DNA from 2 places in the Cyanobium sp. WAJ14-Wanaka genome. Region 1 is predicted to be linked to the other one. Evidence: predicted binding sites of a transcription regulator. Region 1 holds the regulator's gene; the other holds the start of a gene.
The links. The regulator NtcA, encoded in region 1, controls nitrogen genes in cyanobacteria. The targets are predictions, from matches to a motif close to GTANCNNNNGNTAC.
Positions count from the first base shown of each region.

Region 2: the regulator NtcA is predicted to act here: its motif matches at 3,860-3,873, upstream of queF (preQ(1) synthase).

Region 1 covers NZ_JAGQAZ010000002.1:596,523-602,305, reverse strand. Annotated here, with positions in the region: gene KBY49_RS09735 (thioredoxin domain-containing protein) at 1-465, shown strand, start outside; gene thyX (FAD-dependent thymidylate synthase) at 506-1,231, shown strand; gene dcd (dCTP deaminase) at 1,254-1,847, opposite strand; gene KBY49_RS09720 (cob(I)yrinic acid a,c-diamide adenosyltransferase) at 1,863-2,462, opposite strand; gene ntcA (global nitrogen regulator NtcA) at 2,688-3,428, shown strand; gene KBY49_RS09710 (DUF3084 domain-containing protein) at 3,470-4,666, shown strand; gene KBY49_RS09705 (resolvase) at 4,663-5,115, shown strand; gene KBY49_RS09700 (DUF3146 family protein) at 5,093-5,350, opposite strand; gene pth (aminoacyl-tRNA hydrolase) at 5,355-5,783, opposite strand, start outside.
Region 2 covers NZ_JAGQAZ010000001.1:1,165,771-1,171,553, reverse strand. Annotated here, with positions in the region: gene KBY49_RS06590 (RNA helicase) at 1-831, shown strand, start outside; gene purB (adenylosuccinate lyase) at 839-2,134, opposite strand; gene KBY49_RS06580 (hypothetical protein) at 2,202-2,453, opposite strand; gene KBY49_RS06575 (TlyA family RNA methyltransferase) at 2,557-3,414, shown strand; gene KBY49_RS06570 (P-II family nitrogen regulator) at 3,419-3,757, opposite strand; gene queF (preQ(1) synthase) at 3,924-4,340, shown strand; gene KBY49_RS06560 (cytochrome c biogenesis protein ResB) at 4,314-5,603, opposite strand; gene KBY49_RS06555 (cytochrome c biogenesis protein CcdA) at 5,600-5,783, opposite strand, start outside.

The DNA of each region.
Region 1 (5,783 bases):
CTCCATCCCGAGGCGCCCCTCGAGCGCATGGCTCGCCAATCCCCAGACCTCCAGGTCGCCCTCGCCAATGGCAAACCAAGCATGGTGGAGTTCTACGCCGACTGGTGCGAGGCCTGCAAATCGATGGCACCGGCGATGGAGACGATGGAGTCCCAACACCGGGGAGAGCTCAATGTGGTGCTGCTCAATGTCGATAACCCCCGCTGGCAACCACAGATGGATCGCTATGGCGTCAATGGCATCCCCCAGCTGGAATTGTTCAACGACCAAGGCGTCGACATTGGCCGCTCAATCGGCGCCCGCAGCGGCGCAGAACTGCAGGCCATGGCCCAGGCCCTAATCGCCAAGGAACCCCTGCCCAAGTTCGCCGGGATGGGTGCCATAAGCACGCTTGACGCCGCCGAGCAGAATCAAGCCAAAGGGGTTACATCCCCAAGCCAGGCCGGCCCCCGCAGCCACGGCTAATCCGGCCAACCATCTCTGATATCCGCCAACCCAACCCCCCATGGATCCCCGTTTCCGGGTGGCCCTTATTGCTGCCACCCCAAATCCCCAGCAGTGCGTCTATGCCGGCATGCACCAGGACTACAGCGAGGGCTTTGTGGCAGGCGATTCGGCCAACTGGCCCGAAGAAGCTAAGGCTGGGGAGATTTGTGTAAAGCGTTTGCTGTCTGGGGAGAGGGGCCACTACGGCCCCCTGGAGCATGCCCAAATTGTGCTGAATGTGGGCTGGTTTCCCCATTCGGTGATGCAACAGGCCCGCACCCACCGGGTGGGGGTGAGCTTCGATGTGCAGTCGATGCGTTATACCGGCGATCGCATCTGTAAAGCCGCAGCAGGGGAGCTGGAGCTGGAGGAGGTTTTCTACCTACGCCCAGAGGGTAATTACAGCGACCGGCAAGGTAAAAAATACGCCTACACAGGCGAGCAAAGGGCCATCGACCTGGGGCTTTGTCAGCAGGCCGCTGAGCGCTACAGGGATCTACTGGCGGCAGGTTTTGCGGAGGAGCATGCCCGCGGCATCCTGCCCTTCGACTATCGCCAACACTTTGTGGTGAGCTTCACCCTGCGGGCCTTTCTTCACTTTTTAGATCTGCGGGCTAAGCTCGATGCCCAGCAGGAAATTCGCGAACTCTGCGACCTGATGTGGCCCCACCTGCAAACCTGGACACCCCAGTTTGCAGAGTGGTATGAGAAGAGCCGGCTCCACAAAGCCCGCCTAGCGCCCTAGGGGTCCCTAGAGCTCCCGGTACTCAAACTTTGGCCAGGGTCACCCGCTCTGGCTGATGTTGATATTTACCAGCCCGATCCTGATAGGTGGTCTCGCAGGGATCTCCCTCAAAAAAGAGCAATTGGCAAATGCCTTCGTTGGCATAAATGCGGCAATCTGCCCCCGAAGAGTTACTGAACTCCAAGGTGAGATGGCCCTCCCAACTGGCTTCAGCTGGGGTGGTATTGACAATGATGCCAAGGCGGGCATAGGTGCTTTTGCCGAGGCAGATCACGGTGATATTGGCTGGCACCTTCATCTTTTCTAGCGCCACACCTAGGCCATAGGAGTGGGCAGGCAAAATGAAGTAGGACCCGTCGGCGTCTTCGGCGAGGGCTGCTGGTTCGAGGTTGGCGGGATTGAAGCGCTTCGGATTCATGATCGTGCCCGGCACATGGCGGAAGATCAAAAACTCCTTGGGCGAAAGGCGCAGGTCGTAGCCATAGGAAGAGCAGCCAAAGCTCAGTACAGGCGAGGCACCATTCTCTGGATCGAGATGCCTAACAAGGCTGGATTGAAATGGCTCGAGCATGCCCTCTGCGGCCTGCTCCTTGATCCAAAGGTCGTTTTTCAGCATGACGGGAGAGAGAACCTAAAAGCCGCGACGCAGCTCGGTAACTTGATCAGCCAGGGCCATCAGGGCAGGGCCCATGGCAGGGCCAGTAAGGATGACATCCAGGTGGGCTGGACGGCGCTCAAGCGCATCTAGCACCTCGGCCGGCTGGAGGTAGCCCAGCTCCATCGCCAAGCCAAGTTCATCGAGCACCATTAGGTCCACCGCCCCACTGATCAGCTGCTCGCGGCTGAAGGCCCAAACCTCCTGCACGGCGGCCAAGGCGCCGCCATCTGCAAATTCAGCTTGCGCAGTTTCGGCCAAACAAGCTGGCACCGCAGGGCGCAGCCACTGCAGGCGGCCACATAGCCAAACACTGTTGGCCAACCCCTGCTCCACCCCGCCCTTGAGCAGCTGGGAAACCAGCACCCGGCTACCAAGACCAGCAGCGCGTAGGGCCTGGCTGAGAACGGAGCCAAAGCTGCCCCGGAAAGGGGCCGTATGGATCTGAAGCAGACCTTCCGACTGCTCGGCAATGCGTAAGGGCCTGGGGGCATGGGCCTGGATGCCACCGGCCACCAACTCCAACCGCTGCGGGCGCTGGTGGTTTGGGTTGGCAGCAGACAGGCTGGCGGTCATCAACTCCCCGGAGATCTGGCTTTAGGAACGCAGCCAGCCCTAGGGGCGAATGCCGCAGAATCTGAATGTAGCGGCGTAGGGGCCTTTTACAAGGAAAGGACACTACCGATAGTGGAAGCATCCGTACTACTGGTGCCGCGCCAGGGCATGGGGCGCCAAAAAGGTGCGGGTTGCTACATGTTGAGGCAGCGGTGGTACCTAGGTTCCTGCCATCTGTCCATCCCGATGGTTGGCGTGATCCACGGATTCAGCCGTACGGCCAACACACCGTCAACCGGCTCCCCCGGCAGCGTGGCGGGGGTCGGTGTGGCGAGCCAGGGCTCCGCAACCCTGCTGGAGGTAATCCGCTCCCTTTCTGGTAGCAGCGTTGAAACGGTTGAACGGGGGAAAACCATCTTCTTTCCCGGAGACCCCGCAGAACGGGTCTACCTATTGCGCCGCGGCGCTGTCCGCCTCTCACGGGTCTACGAATCCGGAGAGGAAATCACGGTGGCCCTACTCCGCGAAAACAGCCTTTTCGGGGTCTTGTCGCTGCTGACGGGCCAGCGTTCAGACAGGTTTTATCACGCGATTGCCTTCACCAGGGTGGAGATGGTTACGGCGCCGGCCACCTCCGTAAGGCGGGCCATCGAACAGGACGCCAGCGTCGGACTGCTCCTGCTGCAGGGCCTTTCTTCGAGGATTCTGCAGACCGAAACGATGATAGAAACCCTCACCCACCGCGATATGTCTTCGCGGCTGGTGAGCTTTCTGCTAGTTCTCTGCCGGGATTTTGGGGTGCCTGGCAACGAGGGGATCACCATTGATCTGCGCCTCTCACACCAGGCGATCGCCGAGGCCATTGGCTCCACCCGGGTAACAATCACCCGCCTGCTGGGCGACCTACGCAACGAAGGGCTGGTGCAGATCGATCGCAAAAAAATCACCGTGTTTGATCCGATCGCCCTGGCCAAGCGCTTTAGCTAAAGCCTTTCGCCGGGGGATACTGGTACCCCCTGCTGAAACCTGTGTCGGGCTGGCTTCTGATCCTGGCGCTGCTCGTGCTTGGGGGCGTGCTCTCGACCCTTGGTGATCGCCTGGGCAGCCGGGTGGGCAAGGCCCGTTTAAGCCTGTTTCAGATGCGGCCCCGACGCACGGCCGTGTTGATCACCGTGCTCACCGGCAGCGTGATCAGTGCCGTGTCTTTGGGCTTAATGCTTTTGGTGAGTGAACGGCTGCGGGTGGGGCTTTTTGAGCTCGACAAGCTGGAAACTCGCCTGCAAACCAGCCGCAGCAACCTGGCCACGAGCGAAGCCAAGCGGAAGCAGGCAGAAAAGGAGCAGGCCCGCTTCCAGGGCCAACTAAACCAATCGGAAGCCAGGCTGGTGACCCTGCGTAGGAGCCTGGCACCGCTGCTGGCCCAGCGCCGGCAACTGGAGGCGGAACGCAGCCGCTTGGGCCGCGACCTACAGGTGCGGGATGCCGAAATCCGCAGCAACGAAAGGGATTTGGCCCAGGTGCGCAGCCAAATTGCCGCCGGCACAAAAGAGCTCAAGGATCTGGAGACAAACCTGATTGCCTTCCGCCGCGGCGATGTGGTGATCAGCAGCGGTCAAATCCTGGCCAGCGCCAAGGTGAAGCTGGAGCAGCCAAGCCAGGCAAAATCCGTGGTTACGGCCCTGTTGCAGCAGGCCAACCTCAATGCCTTTCGCAGGGTGCTGCCGGGCCAGAACGCTGATCGGCAAATTCTGCTGGTGCCCCGTAGCGACATTGCCAAACTCGAAGAAATGCTTGCCAAACCAGGCAGCTGGGTAGTGAGCCTGATTTCGGCAGCCAATGTGTTGCGCGGGGAAAGGCAGGTGCTGGCCTTCCCCGACCTCCGGCCAAACCGACCCGTGATCAAGGCCGGTGAAGTGCTTGCCAGCACCATCCTGGAAGGGGATCTCAGCAATCCCGAGGCGATCAACAGACGCCTAAATCTGCTGCTCGCTGCCGCCTATGCCCGAGCCCAGCGCCAGGGCACGGTGGCGGATGGCCTTCAGGTGGATCCAGCCGCGGTGCGGCAACTGAGCTCGGAGTTAAGCGAACGACCCAGGGGCCTTGTCGTTGCCCTTTCGGCGGTCGCTGTTCAAAGTGCTGACACTCCCGATCCCATTGCGGTGGAACTGCGCTGGGATCGGGATGGCGATCTACAGAAGGGTGGCGCCCGGGGCAACCTTCGGTGAACTGGAAGCCGAATTGCCTAATTGCCGGCATCGACCCAGGCCGCAGCAAATGCGGTCTCGTCATTGCCGATCGGGAGGGCGGCTGGATCGAACAGGCCGCCATTCTCGAACCGGACGCGGCCCTCGCCTGGCTGGGCCATTGGCGGGGCGAAGGCCTAGCCAGCCTGGTAATTGGCAACGGCACCGGCAGTAGGGGCTGGCTTCATGCCATTGCCCCATTCGGTTTAGAAACCCATCTCGTGGACGAATACGGCACCACCCTGGCCGCCCGGCATCGCTTTTGGCAGCTGTTCCCCCCCAAAGGCCTCAGGCGCCTAGTGCCCAGGGGCCTGCGCCTCCCCCCCCGCGACCTGGATGATCTAGCGGCCCAGCTACTGGTGGAAGGCCACCTGAAACGGGAACTCAAGCGCCGGGACAGCGCCCTGCTCAGAACTTGGCCCGCACCGTAAAAACGTAGTCACCACCAGGCTCCAGCTGGTAGTCAGCCTTCAGCAAAAAGCGGAGCAGGGCATCTTGGATCAGGGCCCGGCCCAGGGAGGGCTCCACGCTTAATTGACCCCGATCGAATGCCCAGCTAAAGGTCCACTTAAAACCGCCCGCACTCACCTCACCCTCCAACAGCCGTTGGCTAAAGCTCTGGTGAAGCACCCTCAATTGCGCCGTGGTGGCAGGAAGTCGAGCCATGCAATCAGGTTGCGGCCTCTTCTGGCTTGAAACTGTTCAAACGATTGCCAGCCCGCTCGAGCCCCAGGCGCAGAATTAAGTCGATGCCACTCTCAACCTCGGCCAACACCGATTTGAGTTGGGGCTGTTCACCTGAGGCAAAGCTGCCCAACACGTGGCCCACGGTGCGCTCTTTGCGCTCAATGGGGTTGAGGGCAGGGGCCCCAATGCCAATGCGTAGCCGGGGAAAATCCTGGGTGCCCAGGTGGCTGATCGTGCTGCGTAAACCGTTGTGACCGCCTGCACTACCGCTGGCGCGCAGGCGCAATTTGCCCAGGGGTAGGTCTATGTCGTCGACCAGCACCAACAACTGCCCAGGCTTCAGGCCAAACCAATCGAGGGCAGCACGAATCGAGCGGCCGCTCTCGTTCATGTAGGTCTGGGGCATCAACAA
Region 2 (5,783 bases), on a different contig from region 1:
TACGACCTGGCGGGCGAGGTGCAGGTCCATGCCCAGTTGGTGCACCAGCTGGAGGAGGAGTTGGAGCTCCATCCCGCCCATCGCTGGGGGGATCGCAGGCAGCTCAAGAAGCACCGCCACCGGATGGAGGAGCTCCAGCTGGAGATCGAAGAACGCCAGCGATTGCTCCATTTCCGCTCTAACCGCCACTGGGAAACCTTTCTCTCCCTGATCGAGATCCTGCGCTTTTTCGGTGCCCTGGCTGGCGAGGATGGCCTGGAGCCCACCGAGGTGGGCCGCACCGTGGCAGCTTTGCGCGGCGATAACGAACTCTGGCTGGGCCTGGCCTTGATGAGCGGCCATCTCGATGAGCTCGATCCAGCCCAGTTGGCGGCTGTATTTGAGGCGATTTCCACCGAGGTGAACCGGCCTGATCTCTGGAGTGGCTATCCGCCGCCGGCGGCGGCAGAGGAGGCTCTCCATGATCTGCGGGGGCTGCGACGGGAGCTGGAGCGGCAGCAGGAACGGGGCAAGGTGAGCTTCCCGCTCTGGTGGGAGCCCGAATTGACGGGGCTGGTGCAGGCCTGGGCCAAGGGCACCAGCTGGAGTGATGTGATCGCCAATACTTCCCTAGACGAGGGGGATGTGGTGCGGATCATGCGCCGCACCGTGGATCTGCTCGCCCAGGTGCCCTATTGCGAGGCAATCAGCCAGCAGCTGCGCGACAACGCCCGCGCCTCCCTCAAGGCGATCAACCGCTTCCCGGTCTGCGAGATCGAGGATTTGGTGGCCGGTCAGCTGGATCCCGCCACCGAGCGGCCCCTGCCCACTGCCGCTACAACGTCTAATTAGCTCCCGATTAAATCCCCAGCCGCTGCCAGATCACGGCCAGGTTCTCCTGGTGCAGGTCGGTGGAGAAGCAGTAGGCCAGCTGCTCGGGGTTGAGGCGGCTGGTGACATCGCCATCGGCCTCGAGATTGGCCCGGAAGTTGCCACCGGCCCTATTCCAGGCGCTGTGGGCATGGCGCTGCACGATCCGATAGGCGTCTTCTCGGGCTAGGCCCGTGTCGACCAGGGCCAGCAGCACCCGCTGGCTGAAAACAACGCCGCCATACACATTCATGTTGTTGGCCATGTTTTCGGGATAAACCCCCAGGCCCTTCACCACCTCGGTCATCTCCCGCAGCATGAAGTGCAGGGTCACAGAGCAATCGGGCAGCATCATCCGCTCCACCGAGCTGTGGCTGATGTCACGCTCGTGCCAGAGGGCGCAATTCTCCAGGGCCGCCACCACGTAGCTGCGCAGCACCCTGGCCAGGCCACTAATCCGCTCGGAGCGGATCGGGTTGCGTTTGTGGGGCATGGCCGAACTGCCCTTTTGGCCCTTGGCAAAGTTTTCCTCCACCTCGAGCACATCGGTGCGCTGCAGGTTGCGGATTTCGGTGGAGAAGCGCTCCAGGGCCGCACCCACCAGGGCCAGGGTTTGGATGTATTCGGCATGGCGATCGCGGGAGATCACCTGGGTGCTTGCCGTATCGGGCACCAGGCCCAATTTGGCGCAGGTGAGGGCCTCCACCTGGGGATCGGTGTTGGCGTAGGTGCCCATGGCGCCTGAGATTTGGCCCACGCTCACCACCTGCTCGAGCCGCTCTAGCCGTTCCTGGTTGCGCACCACCTCTGCTAGCCAGCCGGCCACCTTGAAGCCAAAGGTGATCGGCTCGCCATGGATGGCATGGGAGCGACCGATCATCACGGTGCCCTTGTGTTCGCGGGCAAGGGCCCTCAGGGCGTTGGCCAGTTTGTCTAGTTCGCAGCGCAATACGGCCACAGAGGCCTTCATCTGCAGGGCCAGGCCCGTATCCAGCACATCCGAGCTGGTCATACCCACGTGGATGTGGCGGCCCGCATCGCCCACGTATTCGTTCACGTTGGTGAGGAAGGCGATCACGTCGTGACGCACCTCCGCTTCTATTTCGAGGATGCGCTCAACCTTGAAGGCCGCCTTGGCCTTGATGGTGGCGAGCGCTTCAGTCGGCACCCGGCCCAGATCACACTGGGCTTCGGTGGCGGCAATTTCCACATCCAACCAGCTCTGGAATTTGGCCTCCTCAGTCCAGAGGTTGCCCATTTCGGGCAGGGTGTAACGCTCGATCAAGGGCCAGCGCGTGGCAACAGCCCAACCAATGTATGGGGTGGCGTAATAGCCAGCGCCTGGGCAGCCCCTAGGCGGCGGTGGTGAGTTGTTGGTGGGCCACTTCCCAGTGCACCAGGGATCCCCAGCTTTGCTGGCGCACCCAGCAGCGGCCGCCGCGGCAATGGATCAACTGGAAGGGGGGTAGGTCGCCGGGCTGGTTGCGCAGCCGCACAAAACTGCCGGGCCTAAGTAGCTCCACCACATTGTTGGCCCCATTTTTGGCCCCCACCAGGCGAAGACGCCTGCCAGCTCGGGAGCGACTGGGTTGGGAGGAGGTCATGGAGGCCACCTTGCGATTTGGCAATCCTCCGCTGGTTTTTGCTGCAGGGCCCCCATGTTTGGAATGTGTTCGGTTTCTAGTGTGCGTTGAGCACAAAACGCCCATGGCTCCAAAGCAACGCCTGGATCTAGAGCTGGTGGCCCGGGGTTTGGTGAGCTCCCGCCAGCAGGCCCAGCAACTGATCCGGGCCGGCAAGGTGCGCTGTGGCGACCAGATTTTAGATAAGCCTGGCACCGAGGTTCAGCCGGAAGCAGAATTGCTGGTGCAGCAGCCACCGCGCTTTGTATCCCGTGGCGGGGAGAAGCTCCTGGCGGCCCTCGAGGCCTTCCCCATCAAGATTGGCGGCAGGGTTTGCATCGATGGCGGCATCTCCACGGGGGGCTTCACGGATTGCCTCCTGCAGCACGGTGCCACGCGTGTCTATGGCATTGATGTGGGCTATGGCCAAACGGCCTGGAGCCTGCGCAGTGACCCCCGGGTGGTGCTCAGGGAGCGCACAAACCTGCGCCACCTCACCGCGGCCGATCTCTATGGCTGTGCAGATGCTCTGGGCAGTGCCGAATCCTGGCCGGATTTGGCCGTGGCCGATCTGTCTTTCATTTCCCTCGGACTGGTGCTGCCGGCCCTCTGTGCCCTGATGATGCCTGGCGCCCCGGCGGACTTACTGCTCCTGGTGAAACCCCAATTTGAAGTGGGTAAGGCGCGGGTAGGCAAGGGCGGGGTGGTGCGGGATCCGGCCGCCCATGTCGATGCGATTTCAGGGGTGATTGCCTCAGCCCAAGGCCATAAACTCGTGCCCCACGGCTTGGTCGCTTCTCCGATTACGGGCCCGGCCGGCAACCACGAGTACGTGCTCTGGCTTCGGCCCCAGGGGCATCCACCAGGGGAAAATTGGGAAGAGCAGCCAGCCGTTAATCCCGAAAGCATTGCTGCCTTGGTGGAGCGCACCCTGGCCAGTTAGGTGCCTAGATGGCGGTGCTGTCGCGGTCGCCGGTGCGGATGCGAATCACCGAATCGATTGTGCTGACAAAAATCTTGCCATCGCCGATCTCGCCGGTGCGGGCCGCGTCTTGAACGGCGCTCACCACGGTGTCGACCTTGTCGTCGTCGACAACGATCTCCAGCTTGAGCTTTTGCAGAAACTCCACGGTGAATTCCGAGCCACGATAGCGCTCCACCTGGCCCTTTTGGCGGCCAAAGCCGCGCACTTCGCTCACGGTCATGCCCACGATGCCTGCATTGACCAGCGCAATCTTGACGTCCTCCAACTTGAAGGGACGGATGATGGCCTCGACTTTTTTCATGGCGGCTGCTGGGACCTGCGGTGAGTCTCTCAGGCCCCCTCCATTAATGGAAGGGGGTAGGGACCCTTGGACCCATTAGGCCCGAGCCTGGCGGCGGTCGCCGTAACAACCGCTACTGGTTTGCCTGGCGTGCTGCCTAGGATCCAGGCTTGATTTCAGGTCAGCGATGGATTTAGGGCAAACCCAAACCCCGCTCTATGGCGAACGGGCCATCGCCGATGCCCAACTGATCTGCTTTGAGAATCCCAGGCCTGGCAGGCCCTATGAGGTGTCGATTGAACTGCCTGAATTCACCTGCAGATGCCCCTTTTCGGGCTACCCCGACTTTGCGGTGCTGCGCCTGCTCTATCAGCCGGGGCCCCGGGTGTTGGAGCTCAAGGCGATCAAGCTCTATGTGAACAGCTACCGGGAGCGCTCCATCTCCCACGAGGAGGTGGCCAACCGCATCCTCGACGACTGTGTGGCGGTGGCCGCACCCCAATGGATGCAGCTGGAGGCCGATTTCCATCCCAGGGGCAATGTCCACACCGTGGTGCGGGTCTGCCATGGCACCCGCCTAGACCTGGGCGATCAGCTCCGGTAGCTCCCGGGCAAAGGCCGTCAGGTTACGGTTGCAGAGGCCAGCCACATGCAGCCGTCCCCCTGATCCAACCCCCTCGCCAATGGCCCAGAGTTGGCGGGTGGCCAGCAGACTCAAACCACCGCCGGTCAGGGCGATCGCGAAACCTGCGTAGACCAGGGGTACGCCAGGATCCTTTTTGAGCAGGATGCCGCTGGCGGGCAGCACTCTTTCGACCCGAATCGGTAGGCCCTTGATCTCCACCGGATCTCCCCCGGGCACCAGTTGGCTAATCAAATTGCCATCGGGGCCATAGACATCTACAGGGCCTGCTTCGTTGTTGAGGCTCAGCAGCACAGGCTCGCTGCCGTCTGGCCTGGTGGGCAGCACCAGCCCCCATATTTGCTCACCCAGCTGGGGAAAGGGTTGGAGGGGCAGCTGCAAAAGGGGGCTTTTACCCAGTTGCACGGTGATGGCCGCCAGGGCCCAGTCGGCTTGGTAAAGGGTGATGCCCTGGAAGCGCAGGGGGTGGTTGACGCTGATCTGCGCCTGCTTGAGCTCCGGGCCATCCTCCCCCTTTAGGAGCCGCAGTTGGGAGGTGAATTGCTCTGGCCGGCCGGCCGGGTCCCTTTGCACCGAGAAGCCATCCACGGCGATTACCAGCTGGCTTTGGCCGCGGCTATCGAGCAGATCCAGGGTGCGACCCGGGGCTAAAAATTGCTCCGAGCGTTGACCGCCTAGGGAACCCCAGGCGGCACCCAGCATGAAAACCACCAGGCCCGCATGCACCAGCATCGGCCCCACTCGGCCCAAAACCCCTTTGCGGGCTGCGAATCTTCCCTCCTGCCTCTGGATCTGCCAGCCCTGGCTTTGCAGCAAGTTTTCCAGCTTCTCGAGGCTGACGTTTGGTTCGCTGGAGGGAACCGTTTCAGCCACGCTTAGTTTGCTCAGTTGGCGCGGAGATTTGTAATCAATCCAGCGCAACGCTGCCTGCAGGGCGGGCCATTGCCGCTTCCAGCTGCAGAGCAACAGGGATAGGGCCAGCCAGGCCAAAAGCCCTAAAAACCAGTTGCTGGAATAGATGTGGTCGAGCTGGAAGGCCAGCACCCCATCCCCATGGAGCACCCCCAGCCAGGGCTTGGGGTCGTAGAGCTGGTGGTAGAAGGCTTCACTTTCCTTCTGGGGGATGGCCGTGCCGACGCCGCTGGCAATGGCAATTACCAACAGCAGGCCAATGGCCAGGCGCAGATCGGAGATCAGGCCCGCAATTTTTTGGAAAATCCTCATAGCCAGCGGGCTAGCAGGGTTAGGGCGCCGGTGGCCACCAGCACTACCCCACTGATCGGCGGCACCCACTGGCCGAGCCGCCTAAGGCTGAGCAGGTTGGGAAGGCTGGCCGCGGCGGTGCCGGCCAATAGCAGCGGCAGCACCTGGCCTGCGGCAAAGCTGGTGAGCATCACCATGCCC